DNA from 4 places in the Marinobacter sp. MA genome. Region 1 is predicted to be linked to each of the others. Evidence: predicted binding sites of a transcription regulator. Region 1 holds the regulator's gene; each other region holds the start of a gene.
The links. Region 1 encodes LexA, which represses DNA repair genes until DNA is damaged. Its sites were predicted from a motif close to CTGTNTNNNNANACAG; they were not measured.

Region 1 (4,263 bases):
CTGTCGCATTAATTTTCCGGGGTTGCACCCGCGCTGGGGGATTGAAGGTATTCCATGGCCTCGCAATGGCACTCGCAGGTTTCGCAAAAACTCTTTCTCGCCCGCACTCTGCTGGGGCAACTGGATCGACCAACAGTCGAGGGCGTAGGCCATCCCCCCAATGAAGCTGAACAGGCTTTGCGCCGGGAAGCCGCGATCCAGGGGGCGATCGAGTTACTTCTCAGATCCCGGAAATTATTGCTGGTGATGATTGCCAGGTTGTACCAGAAAAAATCAGAAGAGCCTGACACTCTGGATGAACTGGCCTCGCTGATCGGACCGGAACCGAATGAAATAAGTCGGCTCAGAGACCTGGAACAGCGCTCAGGCAGCTGGTGGAACCATCTGGAACAACTGGAACGCTCTCAGAGCCGACCGCCAGCAACCAAAAAAACCGTGAGCGCGGAGAACATTATTGCGGTAGCCGCCGACACCGGCCCGGATCGCTCCGCGGCGGCCTTGCTGAAAACACTGAATGCCGTCAAACACTTTGCCGACGATCTGGAAGACCAGCACAGCGAGTGGTGAACCGCTCCAATTGCCGGTTACACTGATCTGATTAACTTGAAGGTTTACTGAATGTCACCATCGTTTTTTGAAATTGTGCAACTGACCAACGGCGATTACGCCCTGCGCCGCATTGACGATGACAGTGCGCCACTGGTGAAGATCTCATTCTCGGAGGAAGCCCGGGAAATGATGGAAGACCGTGATATGTCTGTTGCTAAAGCAATGATCGCCGCAGGTATCGAGGCGGTCGGAAATGTTGCCCACGATATCGACTGGGAAGACGACGAACTGGACGCTTCAGACGCCCAGCCCTCCTACACTCTCCACTGAGTCATTAACGCTGCCTGAGAACGACCCCATGGCTGTTGCCTTCGGCAGAGGCTTTTTGCAGGGACTCAAAGGCAGCGCGGCCCAGTTTACGGGTCCACATGACCACAGCATGGCAGGTGCCTGCACTGAGGGCTCGCTCGGCCAGTTCCTGCGCGGAATAATCCGACGTTGAACGAAGCACTAGCAACTCACCAGCCACGATCCCATGCATTTTCTGCCACTTGCTGACCAATGCCTGAGGCGGATCAATCCAGGCCAGCCAGCGCTTTTCCTGGTTCAGCTGCGTCAGCATGGGCAACAGCAACTGAAAGTTTTCCACCTGGCCTTCCGGCAAGATGATTTCCGTCACATTGCCAGAGACCTTGGTCTCGTTGGATTCCGGAGAACGTCGGGCACGAATGACAGAGCGTCGCTCGCGGGCGGCGGTTGCCGGCACTGAACAGGACAGAGCATTGGGATTGTAAGCCAGATTCTGATTAAAGCTCATTTGTTCCATAATTCACCCGTTTTCCAATCTATCTGAGGTTATCCGTACTGATCAGTGCAGATCAGAGCGTCGGATAACACCCACACCCAGGCCTTCGATGAACAATTCCTGCTCGGTAAGGTCTACTTCAATGGGTGCGAATTCTTCGTTCTCGGCAATCAGGTAGACTTTCGAGCCTTCCTTGCGGAAACGCTTTACCGTAACCTCATCGCCGACCCGGGCAACGACCACCTGGCCGTTGTGAACATCCTGGGTGCTGTGCACTGCCAGCAAATCGCCATCAAGAATGCCGATATCTTTCATACTCATGCCCCGGACCCGCAGTAGATAATCTGCCGAGGGCGAGAAGAACTCGGGCTGGAGCGTGCAGTGATCCTCAACGTGCTCCTGGGCCAGGATCGGACTACCAGCGGCAACCTGCCCGATCACCGGCAGCCCAAGATCCTCCTCTGCCTCTGGCAGCCGGATACCGCGGCTGGCCCCTGGCACCATCTCAATGGCCCCCTTCCGAGCCAGCGCACGAAGATGCTCCTCTGCAGCATTGGCCGAACGAAAACCCAGTTCAGCTGCGATTTCAGCACGAGTTGGCGGATAGCCGGTCTCATCGACGTAGCGGCGTATGATATCCAGTACCTGTGACTGCCTTGCTGTGAGTTTCATCAAGCTACTCCGTTGTATCGGGGTCGGTGCCAGTATCCGCAGTCCGGGAATGCCTGCTCCGGATAGCCTGCTTCAGGCGCCCTGTTTTTTTATACAGTAAACTGACTATATACAGTGTTTTATCCAGTGTAAAGTCAGGCCCGTGATTTTCTTGCATTGGGTTAACCATGATGATCAGCAGCGGTGTGATATGGTTAGTGTTCAAGCCCTCACAAGTCAGGAAGTAGCATGACGCAAGCCAGTAGTTGCAGGATGCCTGATATCCTAGAGACAAACGAAGGCCGGGAACGCCGCGTGGGTGTCGAGATCGAATTGTCTGGTCTGGGCTACGATGAACTGGTCACCCTGGCAGCAAGGCTTCTTGAAGGGACGCCGGTGCTCCAGTCACGCTACGTGACCAAGCTGGAGACCGCACTCGGCGAATTCACAGTGGAACTGGATTCCGACCCGATCAAGGACCTTGATCTGGCCGATGAACGCCTGCCTCAGTCGATCCGGGAACTGGGCGGCCAGGCGATGGATGTGATTGATGCTGCCGCAGAACGGGTTGTGCCCCTGGAAATCATCAGCCCACCCCTGCCTTTCTCCAGCCTGGAGACTATCGAATCTCTCGTTGAAGACCTCAGGAAAGCAGGCGCTCTGGGCAGCCGGGATGCCATCTATTTTGCCTTCGGCCTCCAGTTGAACCCGGAACTGCCCGATCTCAGCCCGGAAACAATGGTTCGATACTTCCAGGCGTTCGCGGCGCTTTACGACTGGCTCAAAGACCGGCATCAACTGGATGTCAGCCGCAAATTCACCACCTATATCGAACCCTGGCATGGGCGCTATACCGAGCTTTTGATGGAAGACAACTACCGGCCCAACCTCGGTGAGCTGATGGAGGACTACCTGGAGTTCAACCCAACCAGGAACCGGGCGCTTGACCTGCTGCCTCTGTTTGCTCACCTGGACAGTGAGCGTCTTGAGCGTCATGTTCACGATCCGCGGATCAAGAGCCGGCCAACCCTGCACTACCGGCTGCCGGATTGCGACATCGATAATCCGGATTGGCATTTTTCTACCGTGTGGAACGATTGGGTGGTACTGGAGCAATTGGCCAACAATCCGGACGACCTGGCGGACATGCGGCGGCTGTTCCGGGAGCGACGGAAGCTCAACCTGCATAACCTGACCCACAGCTGGCAGGAAACCACCGACGACTGGTTGGCCAAGAACGGGTATGTCTGAGCCGTTTCCCGAACAGGAACTTGAGGTTCCCGGCCTGACCATTGGCATAAGTGGTCCTGCTCGCAAAAGCCTGGCCCATCGCCTGATCAGCCTTGGATTGCGTCTTCACGGCGCTCGTACCCACTACATTCGTCCCGGGTCGCGGGTGGCCGTAGCAATGCTTGATGGCCTGGTGCTCTCCGGCGGCACCCATGTCCATCCTGAGCGATATGGCCAGGAACCCCAGGTTACCGCAAACTATGATCGCAAACGGGATGCGACCGATCAGTCGCTGCTGGAGCAGGCCGAGGCCATTGGCATTCCCGTGCTGGGGATTTGCCGCGGCGCGCAATTCATTAACGTTTTTCATGGCGGATCGTTGTGCCAGAACGTGACCCCGCTGAGGGTCAACACCCGGCATCGGCCTCTGCTGTTGCCCCTGCAAACGGTGCGACTGGTAACGCAAAGCCGGCTTGAACAAGCCATGCGCTCGCCTGTGATCGGCGCCAACCGCATTCACAGCCAGGCGATCAAACGCCTGGGCCAAAATCTGCGTGTAACCGCCGTGGATAATGATCTTTTTGTGCAGGCCATTGAAAGCACGCAAGGTCAGTGGCTGACGGGCATCCAGTGGCATCCTGAATATCTGCTTTACCACGGTGGGCACCGGCGCATTTTTGGCCAGTTCGTGGATGCCGCCCGCCGATTCAAACTGGCGCGCCTGGAACCGGATTCCGGCGAAGCCTGATCCATCAACGGTTGCCAAAGGAGGCAATGTCATGAACGGAAGGAACCCCAAGCTCCGTTTTAACCTGAAATCCCGTTTCCTTATTGCCCTGGCTCTCACAGTGCCAACCCTGGCGATGGCGGGCGAGGTGACGCTCACCGGTGAAGGCAGTGTCCGATACGAGCCGGACAGCGTCAGGCTTCAGTTTACGGCCAGTGCCGAGCACGAATTGCCGCAGAAGGCTACTGAACGTGTAGCTGCGCTGATGGAGCAATGGCGGGAGGGGATTGGCAAATACCGT
Region 2 (4,263 bases), 820 kb from region 1:
GTTTCGATGCCCAGGGTCAGCGGGGTTACGTCCAGCAGCAGCACGTCTTTCACGTCGCCAGACAGAACGGCTGCCTGGATCGCAGCACCCATGGCCACGGCTTCGTCCGGGTTAACGTCCTTGCGGGCTTCTTTGCCGAAGAATTCTTTAACCTTCTCCTGAACCAGCGGCATACGGGTCTGACCGCCGACCAGGATAACCTCGTCGATTTCACCGGCCTTCATGCCTGCGTCTTCCAGAGCCACCTTACAGGGCTCAAGACTGCGCTGGACCAGGTCTTCCACCAGGGATTCCAGCTTGGCACGGGTCAGCTTCACGTTCATGTGCTTGGGACCGGACGCATCGGCCGTAATGTACGGCAGGTTCACGTCGGTCTGCTGGCTGCTGGAAAGCTCGATTTTCGCTTTCTCGCCAGCTTCTTTCAGACGCTGCATCGCCAGGGAGTCGCCACGCAGGTCGATGCCGCTGTCTTTCTTGAACTGGTCTGCCAGGTACTCGATGATTTTCAGGTCGAAGTCTTCACCACCGAGGAAAGTATCACCGTTGGTGGCCAGAACCTCGAACTGGTGCTCGCCGTCAACATCGGCAATTTCGATGATGGACAGGTCGAAAGTACCACCACCCAGGTCGTACACGGCCACGGTGCGGTCGCCGCTCTTCTTGTCCAGGCCATAGGCCAGGGCGGCCGCGGTCGGCTCGTTGATGATCCGCTTTACTTCCAGACCGGCGATCTTGCCTGCATCCTTGGTAGCCTGACGCTGGCTATCGTTGAAGTAGGCCGGCACGGTGATAACCGCTTCGGTCACTTTCTCACCCAGGTAGTCTTCTGCAGTCTTCTTCATTTTCTTGAGAACTTCTGCAGACACCTGCGGCGGCGCCATCTTTTCGCCTTTCACTTCTACCCAGGCGTCACCGTTGTCCGCCTTGGTAATTTTGTAAGGCACCATCTTGATGTCTTTCTGAACAACATCGTCTTCGAAACGACGACCGATCAGACGCTTGATGGCGTACAGGGTATTGTTCGGGTTGGTTACCGCCTGACGCTTGGCTGACTGGCCAACCAGAGTTTCACCATCATCGGTATAGGCAATGATGGACGGGGTGGTGCGATCACCCTCGGCGTTTTCAATTACCTTCACCTTATCGCCATCCATGATGGCAACACAGGAGTTGGTCGTTCCCAGATCGATACCGATAATTTTGCTCATTGAGTCACTCCAATTCTTCTGAATGCTTTCCCGGAGGGGATTAGCCTCCGCTTTCGCTATTTACTGGCTATATTGGCGCTTTAATCGGCTTTTCAAGCCTGCTCATCAATTTTTGGTGCGTCTTCCGACTTGGCGACCATCACCATCGCCGGCCGCACAACCCGACCATTCAGCAGATAGCCTTTCTGAACCACGGCAACCACACTGTTTGGTTCTGCATCAGGCGCGGGCACCATGGACATGGCTTCGTGCTGTTGGGGATCGAACGGTTCGCCCACAGGGTTAAGCTGCTCAACGTTGAACTTCTTCAGGCTGGACATGAACAGGTTCAGTGTCATTTCCACACCTTCACGGATGGACGCCACCAACTCGCCCGATTCCTCGTGCCCTTCGGTGCTCTCGACCGCCTTCTCAAGACTGTCCGCAACCGGCAGCAACTCCTTGACGAACTTTTCAAGGGCAAACTTGTGAGCTTTTTCCACATCAATTTCGGCGCGACGCCGAACGTTCTGCATCTCCGCCTGGGAGCGCAGCATCTGCTCCTGAAACTCCTGAACCTGAGCCTTGAGCGCTTCCACTTCGGAGACTTCGCCGTTTTCTCCAGCCTCGCCTTCGGCAGATTGGGCTTCCTCTTTGGCAGCCTCGAGGGCTTCATTCAGTTCCTCGTGCTCGTTCCGGTTCTCGTCAGTGCTCATGGCTACTCCTGCTTGTTCGAATGCGGCCCGCTGTCAGTGGCCGGTTAAACATGGGCTCCGGCCGCAGCGAGCCGGAAAATGTCGTTGCGAACGGATATGGGGCCCGCTCTTCAGGTTTCAACCACCAATGCCTGCATTCCTGAAGAAAATCCCATCCGCCGATTTGCAAACAACAAAAACCCTGTATATATTCACAGCAACTGTATACATCCACAGTGTTTTGCCGGTCTCAGGAAAAACGCGGAGGTTATCTGCATGCTGACTCAACTTACGGTTTCCAATTACGCCATCGCCGAACGGGTGGAACTCCAGTTCAACAAGGGCATGACGGCGCTCACCGGCGAGACCGGCGCTGGCAAATCTATCGTACTGGACGCCCTGGGCCTGGCCATGGGCGGGCGCGCAGATGCCGGAGCTGTCCGCCATGGCGCCAAGCGCGCTGATATTACCGCCACCTTCGATGTGTCCAATATTCCCGAAGCGGGCGAATGGCTGGCCCAGCACGAACTGGATGACGACAACGACTGCATCCTGCGCCGGGTGATCAGCAAGGATGGCCGCTCCCGGGCCTACATCAATGGCCAGCCCTGCCCACTGAACCATTTGAAGGAACTTGGCGGGCTGTTGATGGACATTCACAGCCAGCATCAACATCAGTCGCTGTTACGCAAGGACACCCACCGCAAACTGGTGGACGAGTTTGCCGGCGTTGAAGCCCTGGCCGCCGACACCCACGAGGCCTGGAAAACCTGGAACCAGATCCGCCAACGGCTGACCGAGCGCCGGCAGAACGCCGACGAAGCGGAGGCCAAGCTGCAACTGCTGCGTTACCAGGTGGAAGAACTGGACCGCCTGGCTCTGGAAGACGGCGAACAGGAACAACTGGAACAAGAGCAGGCGCAACTGAGCCAGGCCGACGCGGTTCTGCACAGCAGCCACCAGGCTGCGCTGCTTTGCACCGAAGATGAGACCAGCGCAGCCGACCTGGTTCGCCAGGCACTGCAACAACTGGAACAGCTTCCCGTGGACGTGCCCGCGCTGGCCGACACCATCCAGATGTTGAACGAAGCCCAGATCCAGATCAGCGAAGCCGGCGACAACCTGCGTCATTTTGTCGAAGATTATGAGGCCGATCCGGCTCGCCTGGCGGAAGTGGAAGAGCGGCTTAGCGCTATTTACCAGATGGCTCGCAAACACCGGATCACACCGGAGGAATTACCGGAATTGCATCAGCGCCTGAGCGCGGAGCTGGCGGAATTGGACGGGGGCGAAGGCAGCCTGGAACAACTGGAAGCAGAGCTGGAAAGCCAACGAGGACGTTTCGACGATCTGGCCGGCAAGCTGTCAGAGGCCCGCGCCAAAGCAGCAGCCGAACTCGATCAGCGGGTCGCAGCCGAACTTGCCCAGCTGAGCATGCCCAACATGCAGTTCATTACCCACCTGAATCGTAACAACGGTGAGGAGCCGGCACCTCATGGGCTGGAAGAAGTAGAATTCCTGGTCAGTGCCAATCCGGGCCAGCCGGCGCGGCCACTGGCCAAAGTGGCCTCCGGCGGCGAGCTTTCACGGATCAGTCTTGCCATCCAGGTGGTGGTCGCCCAGACCTCAACCACACCTACCCTGGTCTTCGATGAGGTGGACGTAGGCATTGGCGGTGGCACGGCCGAAGTGGTTGGCCGACTGCTCCGGACGCTTGGCAGCAATGGCCAGGTATTGTGCGTTACCCACCTGCCGCAGGTAGCAGCCCAGTGCCATCAGCACCTGTTTGTCAGCAAGTTTACCGAGCAGGATGCAACCTTTTCGAAAATCGAGACGCTGGACGATCAGGGCAGAATCAGTGAAGTGGCGAGAATGCTGGGAGGCGTTGACATGACCGAACACACGATCGCTCATGCCCGGGAAATGTTTTCGAAGGGGCAGGCAACTCATCACTGAGCCGCACGCAACGATCCACTACCCCTCTCGATCCTGAGAGCTGTTGGGGCGGGCAAAACCCGCCCCTTTTTTTGTCAGGCTGACTGGATCAGGTTCAGGACTTGATGGGCTTTACGTACAAAATCAGGCTGTGATCGACGATTTCGTAGCCGTGCTCTTCGGCGATCTTCTTCTGGCGCTCTTCAATGATCTCGTCGACGAACTCGACAACTTCACCAGTCTGGGTGCAAACCATGTGGTCGTGGTGATCGTCGCCAGCCATCTCGAAAACGGCGTGGCCGCCTTCGAAGTTGTGGCGGAGAACCAGGCCCGCCGCCTCAAACTGGGTCAGCACCCGGTAGACTGTTGCCAGCCCCACGTCATCGCCTTGATCCAGAAGCTTCTTGTACACATCTTCGGCGCTAAGATGATGCTCCTCCGCAGTC
Region 3 (4,263 bases), 1.0 Mb from region 1:
GCAGCGGCCCTGCAGATACAAACACCGCTGTTATGACGAAGAATGGAATGAGATAGCCCAAACCTTTACCACGGATTTTGGCGTCTTGATACATCCAAACACAAGCCAGCGCGGCCAGGATGTAGAGATCAATGACAACCTGAGCGGTGTCTGGGCTGGACATGAGCTGGGCACCGAAAGCCAAAAGTGACTGGTCTGCGCCCGCCATAACCCAAAAGGTGAAGCCCATGAACAGGCAGAGAACGATTAGGGGTAATGTCGATATTCTCATGATCTTCCTTGATTGAGGTTTAAGAAATATAACGCTGATGATAACCGGCGCCGAAGCGCAGCGGAGGGAACCAAAAGCGGTACGCTTTTGGCGTCCGGTTGACTGCCTTGTTAATCACTGTACTTTTGGACAAGCGACTCAATTTCGTCAACCTTCTCGACTTCCCCATTCCCCAGGTATTTGAAGAAGTGCCCCTCATCATCTCTAAAAACTTCCCCAGAATTGATGACAGTCTGTTTCGAAGAAATTACTTTCAGTTCCCCAGTACTCTGGTCAAGCAGATAGACAACGCCTGCCGAGGTTTCAAAGAGCGAAAAATTGGGTGAGTCTGAAATCGTAGTGTTGTCGCACCCGGCGAGAAAAAGAGCTCCCAGAAAAATCCAAAATTTCATACAAAAGCCTCCCGACGGATTAACGCAGAGGTTACCGGCGCCGGAGCGCCAGCGGAGCGGACCAAAAGCGCCACGCTTTTGGCGTCCGGTTGACCGCCTGGTTATAAATTGGGTGCATCCGGTATCAGCTCGATTTTTCCCAACTTAAACCTCTCAAAAGTATCGCCCTCTTCAAAAGACCAGCCATCTGGCATCTTCGATTTGTAGCCCAACTCAAAATCGAGCTTCTTAGATTCTTCTTTTGTTATTCTGACGATCTTCCAATGTTTTTTGAGCAGGTGAGCTATCTGATCGTGAGAAAGCTTGTCTTCTTTGAGCAACCGGAAACACTCGTTAATTAATACTGCACATGGCACTGCATGTTCGGGATGGTTTTTGGTTTCGTCGGTCACAGATACTGAAGCACCGTAATAGACATAGCGATCTTCAGGATGGAGGAAATAATTGAATATTCGGGTATGGACCACGTCCCGCCCTTCTTCAACTTGGTTGGCGAAATTGTAGACGAGTGCTTTACACGCCCTCAGAAGAATCTCGTCTCTCGTGAAATCAGGCATGCTCTATCCTATTTATAACAGCTAATTATACGAACGCGTTCGTATATCACCCGTTCGTAAAACTCCATTCAAAACGCTCAAAAAAATACAAATTTGTTGAATAAAAACAAGCTCTTGAGCACCATTTACCACGGCTACCGTCGGAGTTATACGCCCTCTTCTGAGCCACTCCTGCTCCCACCATGGGCGTATAACTCCGCCCGTCTTGTTGCAACTTTTCAACCCTATCAGATAGTTACCTTCATTTCTCATGTGATTTTTGGAGTTTTTCGAACGCGTTCGTATAACTCCGGCTACATCAGCCTCTTCACTTCGATTCAAACCGATATTCTGTATATGAAATCAGCATTCAAGGATGAATGGATATGGATGTCCCTACCCCGATACCTGCGCAACCACCCGATATTTAGACAAAGTTCGAGGCTTTATACGCATTCGCCTCTACCCAGAGAGTCGCATTGAACGCATTGGTGTTTTTATACCGGAAATTCCTTGGGACAGCCCTGTCGATAAGAGCTTCTAACTCTCCCAGTTGCTGGCTGGAATTCGCTTAACGTGGATGTGGCTGACAAGCCGGATGGTGGGGCGGATCAGGAACTGAAAGCTGCCAATGATGAACAGCCAGATGGCTGCCTTCTCGTATTCCGGGAACAGAAACAGGATGCTGCCCACCAGGAACCAGATGGCGATGAAGAAGTCGTTGATGATGCTGATTACTTCGTAACGGCGGCGAATGATCAGCTCTTCGTGCCCAAACTTCAGGGTCAGCGGGCTGTCAGTGCGGTCTTCAACCATGCTGCTAAGGATCTCTGTTAGAAAGCGGCGGAATGTTTATTCCGCCGCGACTGGGATTATTGCATGTCGTTGAACGCAGCGTCGGTTCTCGCTGCCAGGATAAAGTCGTTCTTGTGCAGGCCACCTATTTCGTGGCTCCACCAGCTCACGGCGACTTTGCCATATTCCAGAACAATTACAGGGTGATGATCTTCCTCTTCGGCAAGTTCACCAATCTTGGTTGTGAATTTGAGCGCCTTAACAAAGTTCTTGAGCTTGTAGACCTTATGGAGCTGCTCCTCACCGTCAATGTCCAGAATTTCCCAGTCTGGAACATCTTTGTGCAGCTGCTGCTTTTCTTCCTCGGTCGCCTTGGGTGCGTTCGGGCTGCAGGCTTCACAGCTGTGTGCTTTCAGGTCACTCATTTCAACCTCCGTGGTTGATGGCTGTATTACAAGCGTGGGTTGTGCTCCTCGGTTTATCAACCCTTCTCTTGAAATCCGGTTGCTTTCAGAATACTGTATATTTAAACAGTATTTTGAGAGTTTTCATCATGAGCGAGCTTCTGAACACGCTGATGCAGGATGCCCGTGTCTGGCAGGGGCACCGTCATACCCAGACTTCACAGCCGGCAGAACCCACCGGTTACCAGGTGCTGGATAACCAGCTTGGCGGCCTGGGCTGGCCCCGGGGTGCACTGAGCGAATGCCTGTTGGATGCACCGGGTATTGGTGAGCTGCATCTGCTTTTGCCGCTCATGCGGCGGGTGTGCGAAGAGGGCAAAAGCGTGTTCTGGCTGAACCCGCCACATACACCCTACGCCCCCGCCCTGGCCCGGGAAGGTGTGAATCTGGACCAGGTGGTACTGATTCATACCGACGATGAGGGCGATTTCCTGTGGACACTGGAAAACTGCCTGCGTTCACCGGTAACCGGCCTGGTGATGGCCTGGCCGGGGAAGCTGGCCACGCGGGACGTCCGTCGCCTGCAACTGGCCGCCGAAGCTGGCAGCAATGTGTGCGTGCTGTTCCGGGAGCGGCGCTACGCCGAGCAGAATTCTCCGGCTGCCCTGCGTTTGGAACTGGAACCCGATGAGCAGCAGGCTCTCAAGGTGAATGTGCTCAAACGCCGGGGCAGCTGGCCCGGGCAACGCTGTTCACTGGCCATGGCCCAGCGGGCCGATCTCGCATTCCGTGAAACCACCCGGGTTGTCCGGGGCCCCTGGTCGGGTTCAACCAGGTAATAACGCTCCATGCTCTGGCTGTATCTGCATTTCCCGCACCTGGTGCTGGACCATATTCGCCGCACCCGTGAAGATGAGGGCGCCCTGGTGGTGGTTGAAGGCTCTGGCCAGAAGGTGATTCAGGCCTGCCCGGAAGCCAGGAGCCAAGGTATTCGTAGCGGCATGCGCCTGAAAACCGCCATCAGCCTGGCGCCGGATCTGGGTATGGTGCATGCCGATGAAACCCAGGAAGCCAGGATTCTGGAAGATCAGGCCCGCTGGCTGTACCGCTACGCCGCCCATATTGTGCTGGTGCCGCCCGATGGTCTGCTGGCAGAGATTGGCAGCCTGCAAAAACTCTATGGCGGCCTGCCCGCTGTTTGGCAAACCGTGGAACAGGGCCTGAATGAACGCCAGTTGAACGCCTGGATCGGTATTGGCTATACCCCGTTGGCGGCCCGGCTGATTGCCCGTGCTGGCAAGGGGGAATGCACCGCAGACAAAGGCCACATTCTTCGGAACCTGAGCCAGATGCCCCTGCTGGCAGCGGAATTCGACGAGAAAGCCTGTACCCGGCTGCAGCGCCTGGGGCTGAATACGCTGGGAGAGGTGTTTGATTTACCGCCGGGGGAGCTGGCACGGCGGCTGTCTCCGGAACTGCTGGCTTACCTCCAGAAAATCCAGGGCACCCGGCCAGATCCCCGCACACCCTGGCAACCGCCCCACTCGTTCCGGCAACAGGCGGATTTTGTGCAGGAAATCGAACATACCCAGGGGCTGCTGTTTCCGCTCCAGCGCATGCTTGACGAACTGGAAGAGGATCTGTGCTGGCGCCAGCAGGATACCGACAGCCTGCGACTGATTCTGAGGCATCGGCACGCAGAACCAACCAGGCTGCAGATCCGCACATCCGGGCCGGAGCACAGGGCCGATAATTTCCTCAACCTGATTCGCCTGAGGCTGGAGCAGCATTCCCTGAGTTCCCCGGTTATCTCGATGGTTCTGATGGTGAAGCGTTTTCTGTCCCGGGAAGCACCTGCCGGGCAG
Region 4 (4,263 bases), 1.4 Mb from region 1:
CTGGGCGCGGCTGATTTCTATGTAGTAACCGTGCACCCGGTTGTAGCCGACCTTGAGGGTGCTGATGCCGGTGCGGTCCCGTTCACGTGTTTCCACATCCAGCAGGTACTGGCCGGCGTTCTCGCTGATATTGCGCAACTCGTCCAGCTCTTCGTCAAACCCTTCCCGGATCACTCCGCCGTCGCGGATCACAACCGGCGGATTATCGATGATCGAACGCTCCAGCAGGTCTGCGAGTTCCGGGTATTCGCCAATGATGGTGGCCAGTTTGACGACGTGGTGGGAGTTGACCGGTTTCAGGGTTTCCTGCAGGTCCGGCAGGGCCTGGAAGGCATCCCGTAGTCGTGCGAGGTCCCGAGGTCGCGCTGAGCGCAGGGCAACTCGCGCCAATACCCGCTCAATGTCGCCCACGGCTTTCAGCAGGTCGTGTACCGGTTCGTAATGAAACCCGTCCAGCAGTGCCGAAACCGCCTGTTGGCGCTGACGGACAGTCTCCACGTCCCGCAACGGGCGGTTCAGCCAGCGGCGAAGCTCCCGGCCACCCATGGCCGTGGCTGTGCGGTCCATCACCCAGGCCAGGGTGTATTGATGGCCGCCCATCAGGTTAGTGTCGATTTCCAGATTGCGACGGCTGGCGGCATCCAGAATCACCGCTTCATCCCTGCGTTCGCGGGTCAGCTTGCGGATATGGGGCAGGGCGGTTCGCTGGGTTTCCCTGGCGTACTGCAGCAGACAACCGGCGGCACAGACGGCCAGATTGAGGTCCTCACAGCCAAAACCGGTCAGATCTCTCACCTGCAGTTGCTGGGTAATCACCCGGCGGGCCGTGTCGGATTCGAACAGCCAGGGGCCCTGACGGCGGATACCGGTGAAGCCCTCCAGTATTTCCTCGTAGGGAAAATCCTCGCTGATCAGAATTTCCGCCGGACGCAGGCGCTGGAGTTCGCCCTGCAGGGCTTCCAGGTTCTCCAGCTCTGATACCGCAAAGCGGCCGCTGGAGATGTCGAGCGAGGCAAAACCGAACTGTTCCCGGTGGTTATATATGGCGACCAGAAGGTTGTCACGGCGATCCTCAAGATAGGCGTCGTCACTCAGGGTCCCCGGTGTGACGATCCGAACCACCTGGCGCTCAACCGGTCCCTTGCTGGTGGCAGGGTCACCGATCTGCTCGCAGATGGCGATGGATTGACCTGCCCGAACCAGGCGGGCAATGTAACCCTCAGAAGAGTGATAGGGGATGCCGGCCATGGGGATCGGGTTGCCCCCGGACTGGCCCCTGGCCGTGAGGGTGATGTCCATTAGCTCGGCCGCTTTCTTGGCGTCTTCGTAAAACAGCTCGTAGAAATCCCCCATGCGGTAGAACACCAGTTCATTGGGGTGTTGGCCCTTGATCTTCAGGTATTGCTGCATCATCGGGGTGTGCTTGGAAAGATCGGTCTGAGCTGCTGACATGAACGGGTCCGTTAGCCTTGCTTTGGATGAAGGCGTGAATTGTAAGAAAATAACCGCCGCGATGAAATGAAGGAGGTCATTATGCTGGCCAGCGATCAGGAATTGGAGGACGCAGGCAATCGCCTCGGTGAGCGGTTGCTGCGCACCGGCCGTACAGTGGCTACGGCAGAAAGTTGTACCGGCGGCTGGGTTGCCAAGGTGCTGACCGACCGGGCGGGGTCTTCGGCCTATGTGCTCGGCGGTCTGGTAACCTACAGCAATGAGGCCAAGCAGGGGCTCCTGGGCGTGACCCGGAAGTCGCTGGATGAGCATGGTGCGGTCAGCGAGCCGGTGGTGCGGGAAATGGTGGCCGGCGCCCTGGTGGCAACAGATGCCGACGTTGCCGTGGCCATCAGTGGCGTTGCCGGGCCTGGCGGTGGCAGCGAGGATAAGCCTGTCGGTACCGTCTGGTTCGCCTGGGGCAGCAGTCCGGCCACCACCGTGGCGCTGGTAAAGCACTTCGAGGGCGACCGTGATCAGGTCCGCCGCCAGGCCGTTCTGTTTGCTCTTCAAGGGGTTAGCGATTTTGTGGGCGAACTCTGACGGCTTTCACATCCGCAGGGGTTGGTCTCCTCTCCGGGTTATGTTTTAATACTGTTCAAATATACAGGGAATTGACTGGTCAAGCTGTAGAGATTCCCGATCCACTATTTCGCTGCCGGCCTTGATTGGGGCCCGGCGGCCCAGGCGACAGAGGGTTTGCACTGATGGAAGACAACCGCAAGAAAGCATTGAGCGCAGCACTTGGGCAGATCGAGCGCCAGTTCGGCAAGGGCGCCGTGATGAAAATGGGTGACCAGCCCCGCGAAGCCATTCCTGCGGTCTCCACCGGTTCTCTGGGCCTGGACGTTGCCCTGGGTATTGGCGGTCTGCCTTACGGTCGAATCTGTGAAATCTACGGCCCTGAGAGTTCCGGTAAAACCACGCTTACCCTGCAGGTGATTGCCGAGGCACAGAAGGCGGGTAAAACCTGTGCGTTTGTCGACGCCGAACACGCCCTCGACCCGGTCTACGCCGAGAAGCTGGGCGTGAATGTGGACGATCTTCTGGTGTCCCAGCCGGATACCGGTGAACAGGCCCTGGAAATCGCCGACATGCTGGTGCGTTCCAATGCGGTTGACGTGATCATCGTTGACTCCGTGGCGGCCCTGACACCGAAAGCGGAAATTGAGGGTGAAATGGGCGACAGCCACGTTGGCCTGCAGGCGCGACTGATGTCCCAGGCGCTGCGGAAACTGACGGGTAACGTCAAGCATGCCAACTGCCTGATGATCTTCATCAACCAGATCCGTATGAAGATCGGCGTCATGTTCGGCAGCCCGGAAACCACCACCGGTGGTAACGCCCTGAAATTCTATTCCTCTGTGCGCCTGGATATCCGCCGTATCGGTTCCGTTAAAGACGGCGACGAGGTGGTGGGTAACGAGACCCGCGTGAAAGTGGTCAAGAACAAGGTGTCCCCGCCGTTCAAACAGGCCGAGTTCCAGATCATGTACGGCAAGGGCATTTACCACATGGCGGAAGTCCTGGATATGGGGGTCAAGGAAGGCTTTGTGGATAAATCCGGCGCCTGGTACGCCTACAACGGCGACAAGATCGGCCAGGGCAAGGCGAATGCCTGCAAGTTCCTGGAGGAAAACATGGACATTGCTAACGAGATTGAAGCCAAGGTTCGTGACAAGCTGATGCCCAAGCCGGTCTCGAAGAAAGATGCTGAAGAGGCGCCCGCAGAAGCGAACGGCGAGCTTCTCTAAACCTTCCTCAGTGATGTCAGGGGCGGCAGGTGTAGATCCAGACCTGCCGCACCACCGTTACCTTCGGCTTTCCTTTCAGGTATCAGTCTTCTTTCCAGCTCTCTCCTGAAGTGACCCGGTTCAGCACCGATGTCGACTTCCAGGCGCCTGAGGTAATCTGCCCCTCCAGCCTGTTGCAGCTGGATTCTGATCCACCTTCTGTATTTCATTTGACGATAGAGAGTCTGCAGTTTTTTGCTGTTGGGAAAATGCATTGATTTCTCCTCCTTTGACTGTTCAGTCCATAGTAAGCAGGAGTCTTTGCAGGGTATCCGTTCAGATGGTTTAAATGTTCTCGTAACAGATCTCTTAATTTCGTCTCTGTGCTGCTCAAATAATGATCATCTGTGCTTGCTGTCCGTTCCTCTGGTTTGAGCTGGTATCACAATGAATTCATACTCGGTGAGTATTGGGTTTCTTTGCTCTTCAGATACAGATCAGAGTCGGTATGGAAGCAAAAAAGAGATTATTGATCATCGCTCATGCGCCTTCCCCGAATACTCTCAAGCTCAGGGAGGCGGCTGAGCAGGGCGCACGCCATGAAGACATCGAAAGCGTCGAAGTCAAGGTAATGGCACCTCTGGATGCGGGGCCTGAAGACATTCTGGCCTGCGACGCTATCATTCTGGGCACCACTGAGAATCTCGGGTATATGAGTGGGGCCCTGAAGGACTTCTTCGACCGCAGCTACTATCCCTGCCTCGAGAAAACCCAGGGGTTGCCCTTTGCCTATTACATTCGGGCCGGCCATGACGGAACGGGCACCAATCGGGCAATCGAAAGCATTACGACGGGTCTGCGCTGGAAGCTGATACAGGAGCCTATGATCTGCAGGGGTGAGTACCGCGATGAGTTTGAAGATCAGTGTCGCGAGTTAGGGATGTACGTCGCTGCCAGCCTTGACGCGGGGCTGGTGTGAGCCCGGAACCGGATCAGCTGGCAAACCGGTTGTAGAAGCCTTCGATGCGGGAGAGAGCAT

Region 2: a site for LexA is predicted at 2,085-2,100, ahead of recN (DNA repair protein RecN). Genes of this name have one in related genera too.
Region 3: a site for LexA is predicted at 2,513-2,528, ahead of imuA (translesion DNA synthesis-associated protein ImuA). Genes of this name have one in related genera too.
Region 4: a site for LexA is predicted at 2,086-2,101, ahead of recA (recombinase RecA). Genes of this name have one in related genera too.

Annotation. Positions count from the first base shown of each region.
Region 1 is NZ_CP103058.1:2,808,859-2,813,121, forward strand. It holds gene NUW46_RS13005 (DUF6586 family protein) at 55-567, shown strand; gene NUW46_RS13010 (hypothetical protein) at 619-879, shown strand; gene NUW46_RS13015 (cell division inhibitor SulA) at 884-1,375, opposite strand; gene lexA (transcriptional repressor LexA) at 1,418-2,029, opposite strand; gene NUW46_RS13025 (amidoligase family protein) at 2,255-3,256, shown strand; gene NUW46_RS13030 (gamma-glutamyl-gamma-aminobutyrate hydrolase family protein) at 3,249-3,983, shown strand; gene NUW46_RS13035 (SIMPL domain-containing protein) at 4,015-4,263, shown strand, end outside.
Region 2 is NZ_CP103058.1:3,631,594-3,635,856, forward strand. It holds gene dnaK (molecular chaperone DnaK) at 1-1,208, opposite strand, end outside; gene grpE (nucleotide exchange factor GrpE) at 1,301-1,903, opposite strand; gene recN (DNA repair protein RecN) at 2,159-3,838, shown strand; gene fur (ferric iron uptake transcriptional regulator) at 3,933-4,263, opposite strand, start outside.
Region 3 is NZ_CP103058.1:1,781,340-1,785,602, reverse strand. It holds gene NUW46_RS08360 (DUF2834 domain-containing protein) at 1-271, opposite strand, end outside; gene NUW46_RS08355 (hypothetical protein) at 382-663, opposite strand; gene NUW46_RS08350 (hypothetical protein) at 765-1,220, opposite strand; gene NUW46_RS08345 (YrhK family protein) at 1,740-2,015, opposite strand; gene NUW46_RS08340 (4a-hydroxytetrahydrobiopterin dehydratase) at 2,072-2,419, opposite strand; gene imuA (translesion DNA synthesis-associated protein ImuA) at 2,548-3,237, shown strand; gene NUW46_RS08330 (Y-family DNA polymerase) at 3,247-4,263, shown strand, end outside.
Region 4 is NZ_CP103058.1:1,428,427-1,432,689, forward strand. It holds gene mutS (DNA mismatch repair protein MutS) at 1-1,452, opposite strand, end outside; gene pncC (nicotinamide-nucleotide amidase) at 1,534-2,034, shown strand; gene recA (recombinase RecA) at 2,199-3,245, shown strand; gene NUW46_RS06740 (flavodoxin family protein) at 3,733-4,203, shown strand; gene NUW46_RS06745 (PilZ domain-containing protein) at 4,217-4,263, opposite strand, start outside.